One region of the Streptomyces sp. NPDC087263 genome, then DNA from elsewhere that is predicted to be linked to it. Evidence: riboswitches for the same ligand, from Rfam matches in the RefSeq annotation. Region 1 holds a riboswitch; each other region holds the start of a gene.
What was found. A riboswitch is a leader RNA that binds a small molecule or an ion and turns the genes downstream of it on or off. The one in region 1 is predicted to bind cyclic di-AMP.
Positions count from the first base shown of each region.

Region 2: it holds a riboswitch for cyclic di-AMP, as region 1 does, so the genes downstream of both, ACIPC1_RS33460 (C40 family peptidase) here and ACIPC1_RS35335 (LysM peptidoglycan-binding domain-containing protein) in region 1, are expected to answer to the same signal.
Region 3: it holds a riboswitch for cyclic di-AMP, as region 1 does, so the genes downstream of both, ACIPC1_RS30295 (NlpC/P60 family protein) here and ACIPC1_RS35335 (LysM peptidoglycan-binding domain-containing protein) in region 1, are expected to answer to the same signal.
Region 4: it holds a riboswitch for cyclic di-AMP, as region 1 does, so the genes downstream of both, ACIPC1_RS29275 (transglycosylase family protein) here and ACIPC1_RS35335 (LysM peptidoglycan-binding domain-containing protein) in region 1, are expected to answer to the same signal.

Region 1 covers NZ_JBIUYT010000013.1:264,750-268,215, forward strand. The annotation lists gene ACIPC1_RS35330 (HAD family hydrolase) at 1-451, shown strand, start outside; gene ACIPC1_RS35335 (LysM peptidoglycan-binding domain-containing protein) at 725-1,483, opposite strand; cyclic di-AMP (ydaO/yuaA leader) riboswitch at 1,487-1,680, opposite strand; gene ACIPC1_RS35340 (CocE/NonD family hydrolase) at 1,966-3,466, opposite strand, start outside.
Region 2 covers NZ_JBIUYT010000012.1:168,246-171,711, reverse strand. The annotation lists gene ACIPC1_RS33470 (ATP-dependent Clp protease proteolytic subunit) at 133-768, shown strand; gene ACIPC1_RS33465 (hypothetical protein) at 776-1,084, shown strand; cyclic di-AMP (ydaO/yuaA leader) riboswitch at 1,599-1,763, shown strand; gene ACIPC1_RS33460 (C40 family peptidase) at 1,767-2,240, shown strand; gene ACIPC1_RS33455 (DUF6328 family protein) at 2,329-2,850, shown strand; gene ACIPC1_RS33450 (ATP-binding protein) at 2,881-3,342, opposite strand.
Region 3 covers NZ_JBIUYT010000010.1:138,431-141,896, forward strand. The annotation lists gene pcrA (DNA helicase PcrA) at 1-1,269, opposite strand, end outside; cyclic di-AMP (ydaO/yuaA leader) riboswitch at 1,747-1,918, shown strand; gene ACIPC1_RS30295 (NlpC/P60 family protein) at 1,926-3,074, shown strand; gene ACIPC1_RS30300 (tellurite resistance/C4-dicarboxylate transporter family protein) at 3,234-3,466, shown strand, end outside.
Region 4 covers NZ_JBIUYT010000009.1:393,987-397,452, forward strand. The annotation lists gene ACIPC1_RS29270 (transglycosylase family protein) at 431-1,375, shown strand; cyclic di-AMP (ydaO/yuaA leader) riboswitch at 1,571-1,735, shown strand; gene ACIPC1_RS29275 (transglycosylase family protein) at 1,740-2,441, shown strand; gene eno (phosphopyruvate hydratase) at 2,805-3,466, shown strand, end outside.

The sequences.
Region 1 (3,466 bases):
GCTCACGCTCATCGAGCCGGGGTATGTGATGCCGCATCCGACGCTCCCGGCGGTGCGGGTGCAGCGGCGTGACGACCTGTGGGCGGAACCGATCAGCAAGGTGTTGCTCCGTCACCCCTACCTGTCCGACGACGAGTTGGCGATGACGGCGCGTGCGGTGGCCGGTTCGCTGGCGACCGTCACCATGTCGGGGCCGGGGACGGTCGAACTCCAGCCATGCGGCGTGACCAAGGCGACGGGTCTGGCCCTCGCCGCCCGTCACCTCGGCCTCACCTCCTCCGCCACCATCGCTTTCGGCGACATGCCCAACGACATCCCGATGTTCGACTGGGCCGCGCGGGGCGTGGCCATGGCCAATGCCCACCCGGAGCTGAAGGCGATGGCGGACGAGGTGACGCTGTCGAACGAGGAGGACGGGATCGCGGTGGTGTTGGAGCGGCTCTTCGGCTAGCGGCCCTGGGTGTTCGGCTCGGATGCCCGCCCGGTTGTCGGTGCGTCTGCCCTTGGCGGGTGCCTGTGCCCGGTTGTCGGTACGGCTGCCCGGGTGCCTGTGCCCGGTGGTCGGTACAGCTGCCGGGTGCCCGTGCCCGTGCCCGGGTGTCGCTACGGCTGCCCGGTTGGCGGGCGGTTGTCGGTACGGCTGCTCAGTCGGCGGTGTGTCTGCCCCGGGCGCCCGCTTGCCCGGGGCAGACACCACCCACAGTCATACGTCCGAACTGCCCCGTCAGTAGGCCCCGTTGACGTTGTCGATCGAGCCGTACTTCGCCGCGGCGTAGTTGCAGGCCGCCGTGATGTTCGCGACCGGGTCGTAGGGGTCCATCGACGTGCCGGCCACGTGGTAGGCGGCGAAGGTCGGGTCGATGACCTGGAGAAGGCCCTTGGAGGGGGTGCCCGCGGCGGCGTTGGAGTCCCAGTTGTTGATGGCGGCGGGGTTGCCCGCGGACTCGCGGATGATGTTGCGGTAGATGCCGTCGTAGGTGCCCGGAATCCCGGACTGGGCCATGACGGCCAGGGATTCCTTGATCCAGCCGTCGAGATCGTTGCTGTAGGTCGCGGGAACCGCCGCGGACTTGGTGGTCGAAGCGGTCGACTCCGCGGACTTCGTGGACGTCTGGGTGGTTTTCGTCGTGCCCACGGTCAGAGTGGTGCCCGGGCGAAGCAGCGCCGGGTCGGAGCCGATGACCGCGGCGTTGGCCTTGTAGAGCGCCTGCCAGCCGGCGTCCTTGGTGTGCTCCCGCGCGATCTTGGACAGGGTGTCGCCCGAGACGACCTTGTACGTGACGAGCTTGACGTCGGGGACGGCGGCCGGAGCGGCCTTCGTCGCGGCGGTTGCCTGAGCCGGAACGCTGGTCGCGGTGGCGGCGTGCGCGCCGGTCGCGCTCACCAGGGGGAGTGCGAGCGCGGCTCCGCCCGTTCCGGCGGCGACCATGCCGCGGGTGAGGTTGCTGGTCCTGGGGCGGCGGTGCTTGCCTCGTGCGGGCATGACGAAATTCCTCTCCGGCGCCTGCGAGGTGAGCTGTCGGGTTCGGGCGGGAGCTGCCCGGCCGCATGGGTGGGTGCGGCTTCACCCCTAGCCGTTCCGGTGTCCGGATCGGCGGCTTACCTGGGTCCCCCGCTCCTGCCGTGAGCGTGTGGATGGGTGGGGTTCCAGGCGGCGGCAGGATTCGGCGTTCCACCTGGATCGACGTGAACGTATGCGAGAGCACATGTCTGGAACAAGGCCCGATTTGACGCCGTAGATCGCTTTCGCCTGCACACACAACAGGGTGAATCGCCCGATTGTGTCCGGAATATGAAACTCAACTTGCCTTTCGCGAATGGGCAATTGTGAGGCATTCCGAGACGGACCGAGACGTCGATCTTGTGTGGACGTGACTCATTTCACGCGACCAAGCATGAACAAAGCGGCACCGCAGGCAATCAAGGTGCAATACGGGCAACCCGCGAGGGCTGCCGACCGCAGCGCTACCCCACCGTCCGCGGGATCCTCTTCTCCCACGTCCGGTGGAAAACCACCTCGTCCCCGTCCCGGCAGATCACCTCGTTCGAGGTGATGAAGTCATCGCCGTCGCAGGTGATTTCGGAGCGGGTCTCTACCCTCGCGTCCCATGCCGACTCCGGGCGGTGCAGCCGGATCGACCACGTCGAGCGCGTGCGGGCCGACAGCGGATCCGACTCGTTGATCGTGTACGTCTCCAGCGCGTCCTCCGTGAATTCGAGACCGTCGGGATAGACGCGGGTGCCGCCGTAGTGGGGGTCGACTTCGAGGCGCCACTCGCCCTTGGCCACATCGCGCACGACGAGGCGTTCGGGGCGGGGTTCGTCCAGAGTCGCCGGCACGACCACTCCCAGGGGTGCGGACTCCTCCGGCTCCTCGAAGGCGATCGGGAACGTCGACTGCCTTGCCCGTACGGGGAGTTCGAGTGCGCTGCCCGCAGGGTCCAGGGTGAAGCCCGCCTCCGAGCCCGGCTGGGGCCAGATCCAGGGCCAGTACGCGGAGGAGACCGCGAGCCGGATCCGGTGACCGGGCGGGAACGAGTAACCGATGCCGTTCAGCTCGAAGACCACGTCCTCCGTGGAGCCCGGCTTCCAGGGAACCGCCCGGTCACGGCCATGGCGCGCCGACAGGTTCAGTACGCCTCGGGTGACGAGGGTGGAGGAGCCGTCGGGGGCCATGTCGCAGAGCCGGGCGATCACTTGGCCGCGTTCAGCCTCCGACGTCAGTCGCAATCGCACCTTCGGGCGGCCCAACACCCATGTCTCCTCCGGGACTTCGAACTCGAAGTACGCCGACCGTCCGTCCTCCTCCCGCTGGTCCGGCGGCAGATCCGCGTCGTTCCCGAAGGGGAAGAAGCGGCCCGCGTCGACACCCGTGTGCTGCGGCGAGCGGACCAGTACCGGTGCGCCCCGGAGGCCGTACGAGATGGGTGTCACGGAGGGGGACGGCCAGACCTCGTCGCCCACCCAGCGGCCCGGCAAGGTGTCGTACACCGTTGCCGGAGGGTGCGCGTCCATGACGTACGAGCGCAGGAGCGGCTCGGACATCACTCCTGTGTTCCCGTCCATCACTCCGCTGTCCCCGTCGCGCAGCCAGTGGTCCCACCAGCGCAGGGTCTCCTGGAGGAAGCCGATCGCGGGGCCCGGCGGCAGGCCCCGGTCGGGGTACTGGTGCGACCAGGGGCCGATCAGGCCTCGTACGCGATCCGGTGGCAGGTTCTCGACCAGCCGCAACACCGTGTCGCGGTACGGGTCGTGCCAGCCGCCCACCGCGAGGACGGCGGCCTGGATGGCGCCGTAGTCCTCGCAGACGCTGCCGTGCTTCCAGTACGCGTCCCGGGTCTGGTGGGACAGCCAGGTGTGGAGGTACGGCTCCACCGCCGCCAGGCGTTTCACCCACAGGTCGTGCCACATCACCTCGCCGACGTGCACCGGGTCCGGCGGGCGGGCGACGAAGGCGAGCATGGTG
Region 2 (3,466 bases), on a different contig from region 1:
CTCACGCCTTCCGCTGAGAGCGATCACCCCACCCAGCAACCGTACGTCCTGTACATTTTTTACAGACGCCGATCAGACGCCGATCAGACGCCGATCAGGGGTCGATCAGGTCGCCCGGAGGAGGCACGCGCCATGGACAACCCGTCCGCCCGTTATGCCCTGCCCGAATTCACCGAACGCACGAGTTCGGGCCAGCGGACGCTGGACCCGTACTCGAAGCTGTTCGAGGAGCGGATCGTGTTCCTCGGGACGCCGATCGACGACACCTCGGCGAACGACGTGATGGCGCAGTTCATGCACCTGGAGCACCGGGAGCCGGACCGGGACATCTCGCTGTACATCAACTCCCCCGGCGGCTCGTTCAGCGCGATGACCGCCATCTACGACACGATGCGGTTCGTCGCCTGTGACGTGAAGACCATCTGCCTCGGGCAGGCGGCGTCGGCAGCGGCCGTGCTGCTGGCGGGCGGCACGCCGGGAAAGCGGCTCGCCCTGCCGGGTGCCCGTGTCCTGATCCACCAGCCGTCGTTTCCCGAGCCGATCCAGGGGCAGGCTTCTGATCTGGCCATCCGGGCCGAGGAGTTGACGCGTACTCGGAGGATGCTGGAGGAGATGCTCGTGCGGCACACAGGTCAGAGTCCGGAGCGGGTCGCCGCGGACATCGAACGGGACAAGATCCTGGACGCGCCGGCGGCGTTGGCGTACGGGCTGATCGACGGGGTCATCCCGAGCCGCAAGGCTCCTCGGCCCACACCCGGCGCGAGGTGAGCGGCCGATGCTCCCACCCGAACTGCCCCCGCTGCCCGCACTGACGCGCGCGGAAGCCGAGTTGATAGACCGTTACCTGGACGTGGTCGACCTGCTCGGCCGTATCAACCCGGCCCGCCCCGGTGACACCTACCGAGGCCTGAGGGCCGCTCAGGCGCTGGTGGCCAAGGCGACGGCGCTGCGGGACGCCCTCACGCTGATGCATCAGCGGGGCGAGAGCGAGGTGCACGCCCCGACCCTGGCACAGGCGCTGCGCGTCCTGGACGGCGAGCGGCGGGCGGCCCGCGTCACCCTGCCGCCCATTGTCGAGAGTTGACGCAGCCGCGCAGGTCGGTTGACGCAGCCGCCCCCAGGCCGCGACACACGCCGGTCCATTGACGCGCTCACCCCAGGGGTCGCCACACACACCGATCCCCTGACGCGCCCACCCCCGGGGTCGCCACACACACCGGTCCGTTGACGCGCCCACGCCCCCGGGCCGCCGTACACGCCCCTCCGCGAGGTGTCCGGACCGGGCTTCAAACGGTCCGAATGGTGTACCCCCGGTTGGCGTAGACACGGGTCCTTCCAACGGCGCGGAGAAGTTGCGCAACGCGCGTAGCGTCGATGCGTACTTGAGCCCTCCGTTGCTGGTACGGGCGTCGTCGGACCTCTGGACACTCGCTCGAACGGCCGGGTGTCCACCCGAACGGGTGAGTGGTGAGTAAGCCCACAAATCACCGATTCCGCTCGGATTTTCCGACATCGATGCGTGAAGATCCCTTCCGACGACAAGCCCCCGCCGCACCGGCGGGGCGGTCCGGGCGGACGCCGAGTCCTGCCGCCGCCCGGATGACCGGTCGACAGATGTGCATCGGCAGGAGTGGAGGACCCAGCACGACGGGCCGCCGGAGAGATCCGGGCGGTCCTTGGGGTGAAGCCGCACCACGCGGCCGGGCTACTTCGCCAGCCCGAATCCGACAGGTCATCCTTCACAGGCGGTTGACGAAGGGTTGCGCATGACTGCGCTCAATCGTGTCCCGTCGCTGTGGACGAGAGCCGGGACGGCCTCGGCTCTCACCATCGCCGCCGTGGGCGGCAGCCTCGTGGTCCCGGGCGTCGCATCCGACGCCGAGGCGGCCACCCTGGCGACGAAGGCACTTCACGTCGCGGCTTCCAAGAAGGGCTCCCCGTACAAGTACGGGGCCGCTGGGCCGCGCCGCTTCGACTGCTCCGGGCTCACGCTCTACTCGTACAAGAAGGCGGGCAAGAAGCTGCCTCGTACGGCCGCGGCGCAGTACAACAAGACGCACCACGTCTCCGCCTCGAAACGCAAGGCCGGAGACCTGGTGTTCTTCCACTCGGGCCGGAGCGTGTACCACGTCGGCATCTACGCCGGGAAGGGAAAGATCTGGCACTCCCCGAAGTCGGGGGAGTTCGTGAAGCTCCAGAAGATCTGGACGAAGAGCGTCTGGTACGGGCGGGTCAGCTGACCCGTCCGTGGGGGTGACGGCGCACGCCGTCACCCCCACGGGACGTGAAACAGGGCTTGAAACGGGACGAACCGGTTACTCGCCCGCCATGGTGGAACAACGCCCCCGCACGGAGCGCGACGAGAAGCCGCTGGAGCGCGCCGACCGCAATTTCGCCGAGCTGCTCCAGGAACTGCGGGTCACACAGACCGGCGTGCAGATCCTCTTCGCCTTCCTGCTGACGTTGGCCTTCACCCAGCGCTTCCCGTCGCTCGACACGACGCAGCGGGCCATCTACGTCACGACGCTGCTGCTCGCGTTCCTGGCCGCCGCCCTCTTCACGGCGCCCGCCGCCCTGCACCGGGCGCTGTTCCAGCAGAACGCCAAACCCGCCATCGTGCGGGTCGCCTCGTCGCTGACCCACGTCGGTCTGTATGTGTTGATGCTGGCGTTCACCGGATCGGTGCTTCTCGTCGTCGACGTGACGTTGGGGCGCGGCGCGGGGATCGCCGCGGGCGCGGGGACTCTGGCTGTCTGTCTGATGCTGTGGGGCGTCCTGCCCCGGCTGGTGCGGCGCTACGTCACGTCCGCCACAGAGGGCCGAGGAGGAGGATCGGACCCCGCAGAGTGAGCACGGTGCCACTGCCCGTCTCCACGGCCCTCAGGACTCCTGTGGCCCCCCGGCTGTCACCACCGGCTCGGCCGGCGCCGTCCAGGGCAGTTCGATGGAGATGGTCTTGCCGCCTTCACGGGTGGGCCGGACGGTAAGTCTGCCGCCGCACTCCGCGGTCAGCCAGCGGATGATCACCATGCCGCGCCCGTTGTCCTGCTGGACGGCGGCGGGCAGTCGCTTGGGGAATCGTGGGTGGCTGTCGGTGACGCCGAGGCGCAGGTGTTCGTCCCGGTCGAGGCGGACGTCCACTCTGAAGGTGGGTGATTGCCCGAAAGTGTGCTGAACGGCGTTGGTGGCCAGTTCGGACACGATCAGGCGTACGGTGTCGGCGACTTCGGAGTCACTCGGCAGGCCCCATTCCGCCAGCACTTCGGCGACGAATTTCCGGGCCGCGGAGACCGAGGCTGGATCGCTCGGCAGAGTGACGGATGCTTCCTGGTGGTCTGCCATGGCGCGGTCGTCCCTTTCCCACGGGACCGGGGTCCGACACGGAGCGGATGGTTCGAGTACGGTCCCGGACTGGTGCTTCGCGCCAGACTGCCATTACCAGGCCTGTCACGGGTGCGATCCACCG
Region 3 (3,466 bases), on a different contig from region 1:
GGCGTCGCCCGCGTCGGTGAGACGGTCTATTTCGTCGGCGACGAACTGGGCCTCGTCGTGCTCGGTGTCGGCGACGTAGCCGGTGATGTTCGAACCCGCGCCCGCGTTCGTCCACAGGTTCTTGGGGCGGCGGGATTCGTTGCGCTCGATGACCGCGTTGGCCGCGCTGAGGATCGTCTGGGTGGAGCGGTAGTTCTGCTCCAGGAGGATCGTCGTCGCGTTCGGGTAGTCCTCCTCGAACTGGAGGATGTTGCGGATGGTGGCACCGCGGAAGGCGTAGATCGACTGGTCGGCGTCGCCCACGACGCACAGCTCGGCGGGCGGCAGGTCGTGCTGGCTGGGCGGGACGTCCACGGGGTGCTCGGAGGTGCCGACGAGTTCGCGCACCAGGGCGTACTGCGCGTGGTTGGTGTCCTGGTACTCGTCCACCAGGACGTGCCGGAAGCGGCGGTGGTAGTACTCGGCGACGTCCGGGAAGGCGCGCAGCAGGTTGACCGTCGTCATGATCAGGTCGTCGAAGTCGAGCGCGTTGGCCTCGCGCAGCCGCGACTGGTACATCCCGTAGGCCTGGGCGAGGGTCTTCTCGAAACCGTCGGTGGCCTGGGCGGCGAAGTCCTCCTCGTCGATCAGCTCGTTCTTCAGGTTCGAGATCTTGGCGCTGAAGGACTTCGGCGGGAAACGCTTCGGATCGAGGTCCAGGTCACGGCAGACCAGGGCCATGAGCCGCTTGCTGTCGGCGGCGTCGTAGATCGAGAACGACGAGGTGAAGCCGAGCCTCTTGCTCTCGCGGCGCAGGATCCGTACGCACGCGCTGTGGAAGGTCATCACCCACATGGCGTTGGCGCGCGGGCCGACGAGGTGCTCGACGCGCTCCTTCATCTCGCCCGCGGCCTTGTTGGTGAAGGTGATCGCGAGGATCTGGCCGGGGTGGACATGGCGCTCGCCCAGCAGATAGGCGATCCGGTGCGTGAGCACGCGGGTCTTGCCGGAGCCCGCACCGGCCACGATGAGCAGGGGGGAGTCGGAGTGCGCCACAGCCGCGCGCTGGTTCTCGTTCAGCCCGTCCAGGAGCGCGGCCGCGTCCACGACGGGGCGCGGGGCGCCGTCGCGGTAGTACGCGTCGCGGCTCGGCGGCACGTCGAAGCGGCCGCCGAACAGGTCGTCCGGAAGCGGCTCGGCCGTCCCGTCCTCGGGCGGCGGGGGCTCTTCCTCATGGGCCGCCGAGGGCTTGAGGTCCGCCAGGAAGCTGTCATCAAAGAGGCTGCTCATCGCTCTCCGAGTCTAGGCGGCCCCACTGACACCCCGCCGCCACCCCGAAAACTCGACCAGAACTCGTGACGGTACTCAGCGGCCGAGGGGCCCTCAGACCCGACGGCCCTCCGGAACCGCACCGTTACAGCCTGCGACCAGCCAGGCCAAACCGCACGCCTTCCCCGCCATGCACCCTCCCGTCGTACGCATTCCAGCCCGTGCACATTCCCGCCCGTGCACATTCCAGCCGTACGAGTTCACGGCGACGCCCGCCGGGGCGGCACCCCGCCGCGACCGCCCGAAAGAGAGCGAGGACATCGCCCTCCGCGCAACTCACCCGATATCCCGCCGAATTGACGAGGGGTGACGAACCTCATGACTAAGGTCACGAAAATGTATCGGGCATTTCGAACATCAACCTTCACAGAAGCCGCACGAGTTGGCTAGCGTGCTGATCAGGCCGCCCGACCCCCACCGGCGAACGTCGCCGGGCCGCGGTGGCCTCCGCCGAATTCGGTGCGCCCTCGTGGCAGCCGGAACCGGGGACCCACCGAACTTGGGGTGAATCGGTCCAACTGCCTTGTCGGGCAGAGACCGTAGGGCAACCCTTCCGAACCACCCGCCCGAACCCGACAGCTAACCCGGTAGGCGGATGATGGAAGGAGTCGCCTCCCTTGGCGTCGCAACGCAAATGGTTCCCGGGTTCGCGCGTGGCGGGCACGGCCCCCGCTCTCGCCACGGCGGCCCTCACTTCGGTGGCCCTGCTCTCCCAGACGGCGAACGCCGCGCCCTCCGAAGAGTCCAAGCCGAGCCTCGAAGAGGTCGAGAAGAAGGTCGACGACCTCTACCGGCAGGCCGAATCGGCCACCGACAAGTACAACGCGGCCAAGGAGAAGACCACCAAGCAGCGCAAGAAGGTCGACACCCTCCTCGACGACGTCGCCCAGCGCACGGAGAAGCTCAACACCGCGCGTGAGGAGCTGGGCTCGGTCGCCGCGACGCAGTACCGCACCGGGGCCGCGACCCCCGACGCCGCCTCCCTCCTGCTGGCGGACAATCCGCAGGACTACTTCGACCAGACCCAGCTGATGAGCCGTCTGACCGACCGCCGGAAGGCGGCTGTCGACGACTACGTCACGGAGCAGGCCGCCGCCACCGAGACGCGTACGGAGGCCTCCCGGAGCCTGGAGACGCTGACCACCTCGCAGAACGCCCTACAGGCGTCCAAGACCGACGTCCAGCAGAAGCTCGCCAAGGCGCGCGAGCTGCTCTCGCAGCTGACCGTCGAGGAGAAGGCGCGGCTCGCCGCGATCGAGGAGGAGCAGCGCAGGGCGGCCGAGCGCAAGGCGGCGGAGCTGGCGCAGCAGCAGGCAGCCGCCGCGGCACAGGCGGCCCAGGAGTCGTCGTCGAGCGCGACGACCGGCACCTCCTCCGGCTCGGCCACCGCCGCCGACGCCGCGTACGCGACGAAGGCCGCCAAGGCCCTCTCGTACGCCCGCGGTCAGGTCGGCAAGCCGTACGTCTGGGGCGCCACCGGCCCCGGCTCGTATGACTGCTCGGGCCTCACCCAAGCCGCCTGGAGGGCCGCCGACGTCATCCTCCCGCGCGTCACCTACGACCAGGTGACCGCCGGCACGACCGTCTCCCTCTCCGAAGCCCAGCCCGGCGACCTGGTCTTCTTCTACGGCGACGTCAGCCACGTCGGCCTCTACATGGGCAACGGCATGATGATCCACGCCCCGAAGCCGGGCGCGTACGTCCGCGAGGAGTCGATCTTCTACGACGGCGAGTCGGCCATCCACAGCGTGGTACGGCCCGCGTAACCCATCGCCCGCGCGACACCTTCCGCGGGGCACGCACGCGCGTGGAGCACGTTTTCGTGTTCCACGCGCGTGCGTGCCCCGCGTTTTCCTCTCCCGTTCCTCATCCCGCGCGCGCGTGCCCCGCGGGCAACCCGCCCGAAGATCCTTGGCATCGGGCCCATGCCGGCCATCTCCCAGCTCCGCACCTGGTGGGCCGAGTGGCCGCCGGCCGCCGGTGCCGCCGTCATGGCGACCGGCATCATCTCGCTCGGGTTGCATCTGACCGGCTACGAGACGCTGTCCCGTGCCGCACTGGCCCTGACGTCCGTCGCCTGGCTCGCGCTCGCCGCGGACTTCGTCGTACGGCTGGTACGGGACCGGTCGCGCTGGGCGACGGAGGCGAGCACGCCCCC
Region 4 (3,466 bases), on a different contig from region 1:
CAGTGCCGGGTCTGCGGCCGACTCGTTTCGTGACACTCCGTGGCCCTGCATACCTCACCGAATTCGGCGTACCCCGCCTCCCTGCGCCGGGGAGGCCGGACCACCCGCCTCCCGGCCTCCAACTCGCAAGGGATTCCGCCGATTTGCACCGACGCGGTGGGCTCATTATGCATGGATTGCGTACGGTTCCAGTGGAGTTCACGGCTCCGCTCCAGTTGTCCGCCGAGCGGGCCTGAGGCGGTTCGGGGGTTGCGGAAAGCTGACGATCTATCAACATTGTGATCTTCACGTGATCTACGCTGCATCGACTTGTGACAAGCGTTCGCGTGCGGATACGTTCGACGAACAGCGCGGATCATGCGTCGCAGACGTCGGCTGGCGTCGCCGTATGTCGCTGTAGTCACCTGCTGTCACATGAAAGGGCTTCCGCATGCTCTCCGGGAACGGCCGCCATCGTCGCCCCCGTCAGGCCCCGGCTCTCCTTGTTGCGGCAGGAGTGACCGGATCGGCGATCGCGATCCCGTTGCTCGGTGCCGCGAGTGCGAGCGCGGCCGACACCACTACTTGGGACCGCGTCGCGGAGTGCGAGACGGGTGCCGCCTGGAGCGACAACGCCGGTGACGGGTACTACGGCGGGCTGCATGTGACCCAGTGGGACTGGGAGAACTACGGCGGCCTCGAGTACGCCCCGAGCGCCGACCAGGCCAGCCGCTCGCAGCAGATAGCCGTCGCCGAGAAGATCCTCGACGGCCGGGGGCTTGTCGCCTGGCCCACCTGCGGACCCCTCTCCGGGCTCAGCAAGGACTCCGCCTCGGTGGAGGTCGACACGGGCGTGGCGGCCGACTCGCCGTCGGCCACGCCCGGTTCCGCGGACCCGTCCGCATCGGCCAGTCCCTCCCCGTCCGCCTCCCCGTCCGCCTCCCCGTCCGCCTCGCCCTCCGCGGACGCAACCGAGGACACCGGAAGCTCCACCAACTCCGGCGCTCCGGAGGCGAGCGCGAGCGCGAGCGCCGACCCAAGCGCCACGAACAGTGATGAATCGGACAAGTCCGCCCAGGCCGACGATTCTTCGAGTGCGCCCGAGGACGAGGCGACCGCCGGGCGTCACCGTGGTGACACCGCCACCGAGGGTGCGACCGACGGCGGTACGGACGACGCCGCCTCTGGGCGGCACGCCTCACGTGACTCCGACACGGCCCGCACCGTCGTCGACGGCTCCTATGTCGTCCAGGCCGGCGACAGCCTCTCGGTCATCGCCGACGCCCTTGGCCTCGACGGCGGATGGACCCAGCTGTACGACGAGAACAAGGAGACGGTCGGCGCCGACGCGGACCTCATCCTCCCCGGTCAGAGCCTGGCAGTTGGTGCTGAATAGGGTGAAAAGCAGCGGGAGTTCGCGTCATGGTTCGCCATGGAATGTCCAGTTTGGTGAGAATGAGAGATGGATCTCAGACCCCCTGATCGTCTTTGATATTCCGCCGATCGCCTGCCTACGGTCGTGACCGCTCGCCACAGTGAGCCCCGACGGTCGCAACGCCGAATCCTGCCAGCGGCCGTACGGGAACAGTCGTCGCGTCAAGCGCCGTAGGCAGGAGCGGGGGACCCAAGGTAAGCGCCGCGCCCGGTAGTTGACCGGGAGTGGCTTGGGGTGAAGCCGTGCACCGAAGGGTGCGCGACCGGGCACTCACCCGCCCGAACCCGACAGCTCACCTCGTAGGCGTCGGTGAGGGGATCACTTCATGCTGCGTTCGTGCAAGGGCAAGCACCGTCGCCCGTCCAAGGTCACCCGTATCGCCACGCTCGCCGGAGTGACCGGCGTCGCCGTCGCCGCTCCGCTGATGGCGGCCGGCACCGCCTCCGCCGCCACCACCTCCGAGTGGGACACCGTCGCCCAGTGCGAGTCCGGTGGCAACTGGTCCATCAACACCGGCAACGGCTACTACGGCGGCCTGCAGTTCTCCTCCTCCACCTGGTCCGCGTACGGCGGCAGCTCGTACGCCTCCTCCGCCGACCAGGCCTCCAAGTCCCAGCAGATATCCGTCGCCGAGAAGGTTCTCGCCGCTCAGGGCAAGGGCGCCTGGCCGACCTGCGGCACGGGCCTGTCGAACGCCGCGAACGACGCCGGCAGCACCACCCCTTCGCAGCCGAGCACGCCGAGCACGCCGAGCACGCCGAGTGCACCGAGCTCGGGGACCGACGAGCAGCGTGCCTCGCGCTCCTCGGAGCGGGAGACCGCCAAGAAGGAGACCGTCGAGACCCCGACCGGTAAGACGGTCAAGAAGGGTGACGGCGAGTACAAGGTGAAGAAGGACGACACCCTCAGCGAGATCGCCGAGGCGAAGAACGTCAAGGGCGGCTGGCAGAAGCTGTTCGAGCTGAACAAGGACATCATCGACGACGCGGACTTCATCTACCCGGGTCAGCAGCTGCACCTCAGCTGACGGCCGGGGTCGTCGGCCGACGGCGGTCGGCCGGCGACTGACAGGTAGCTCGCAGTTGAACCACAGCCCGCTCCCATACGTGGTCTCCATACTGAAGGCCTCGTGTGGGTCACCCCCGTCCCCCACGGGCTCCCCGCTCCGGTGCGTGTTCCCCCGTACGCACCGGGGCGGGGCTTTTCATTTCCGGCACCGGTCCCGCCATCGTCACCCTCTTCCCCGCCTTTTTGTTCCGTTCGGGAACAATATGTGCTCTCAGTTCTGCACAAGAGGGGGTAGACCGGCTGGCCGATCCCTCGGAGCCGGTTAGGCTCATCTACGCGGGGCTGCCACAGTCCCGCGTACCCGCGTCACATTCTGAAGGAGATGCTCGTGCCGTCCATCGACGTCGTCGTAGCCCGGGAAATCCTCGACTCGCGAGGGAACCCCACCGTCGAGGTCGAGGTCGGCCTCGATGACGGCAGCACCGGTCGTGCCGCCGTCCCGTCCGGCGCCTCCACCGGAGCCTTCGAGGCCATCGAGCTGCGTGACGGTGACCCCAACCGTTACGGCGGCAAGGGTGTCGAGAAGGCCGTCCTCGCCGTCATCGAGCAGATCGGCCCGGAGCTCGTCGGTTACGACGCCACCGAGCAGCGCCTGATCGACCAGGCGATGTTCGACCTGGACGCCACCGACAACAAGGGCTCGCTCGGCGCCAACGCCATTCTCGGCGTCTCCCTCGCCGTCGCGCACGCCGCCTCCGAGGCCAGCGACCTGCCCCTCTTCCGCTACCTGGGCGGCCCGAACGCGCACCTGCTGCCCGTTCCGATGATGAACATCCTGAACGGTGGGTCGCACGCCGACTCGAACGTGGACATCCAGGAGTTCATGATCGCCCCGATCGGCGCGGAGTCCTTCTCCGAGGCGCTGCGCTGGGGCGCCGAGGTCTACCACACCCTCAAGAAGGTGCTGAAGACCAAGGGCCTGTCCACCGGCCTCGGCGACGAGGGCGGCTTCGCCCCGAACCTGGAGTCCAACCGCGCCGCGCT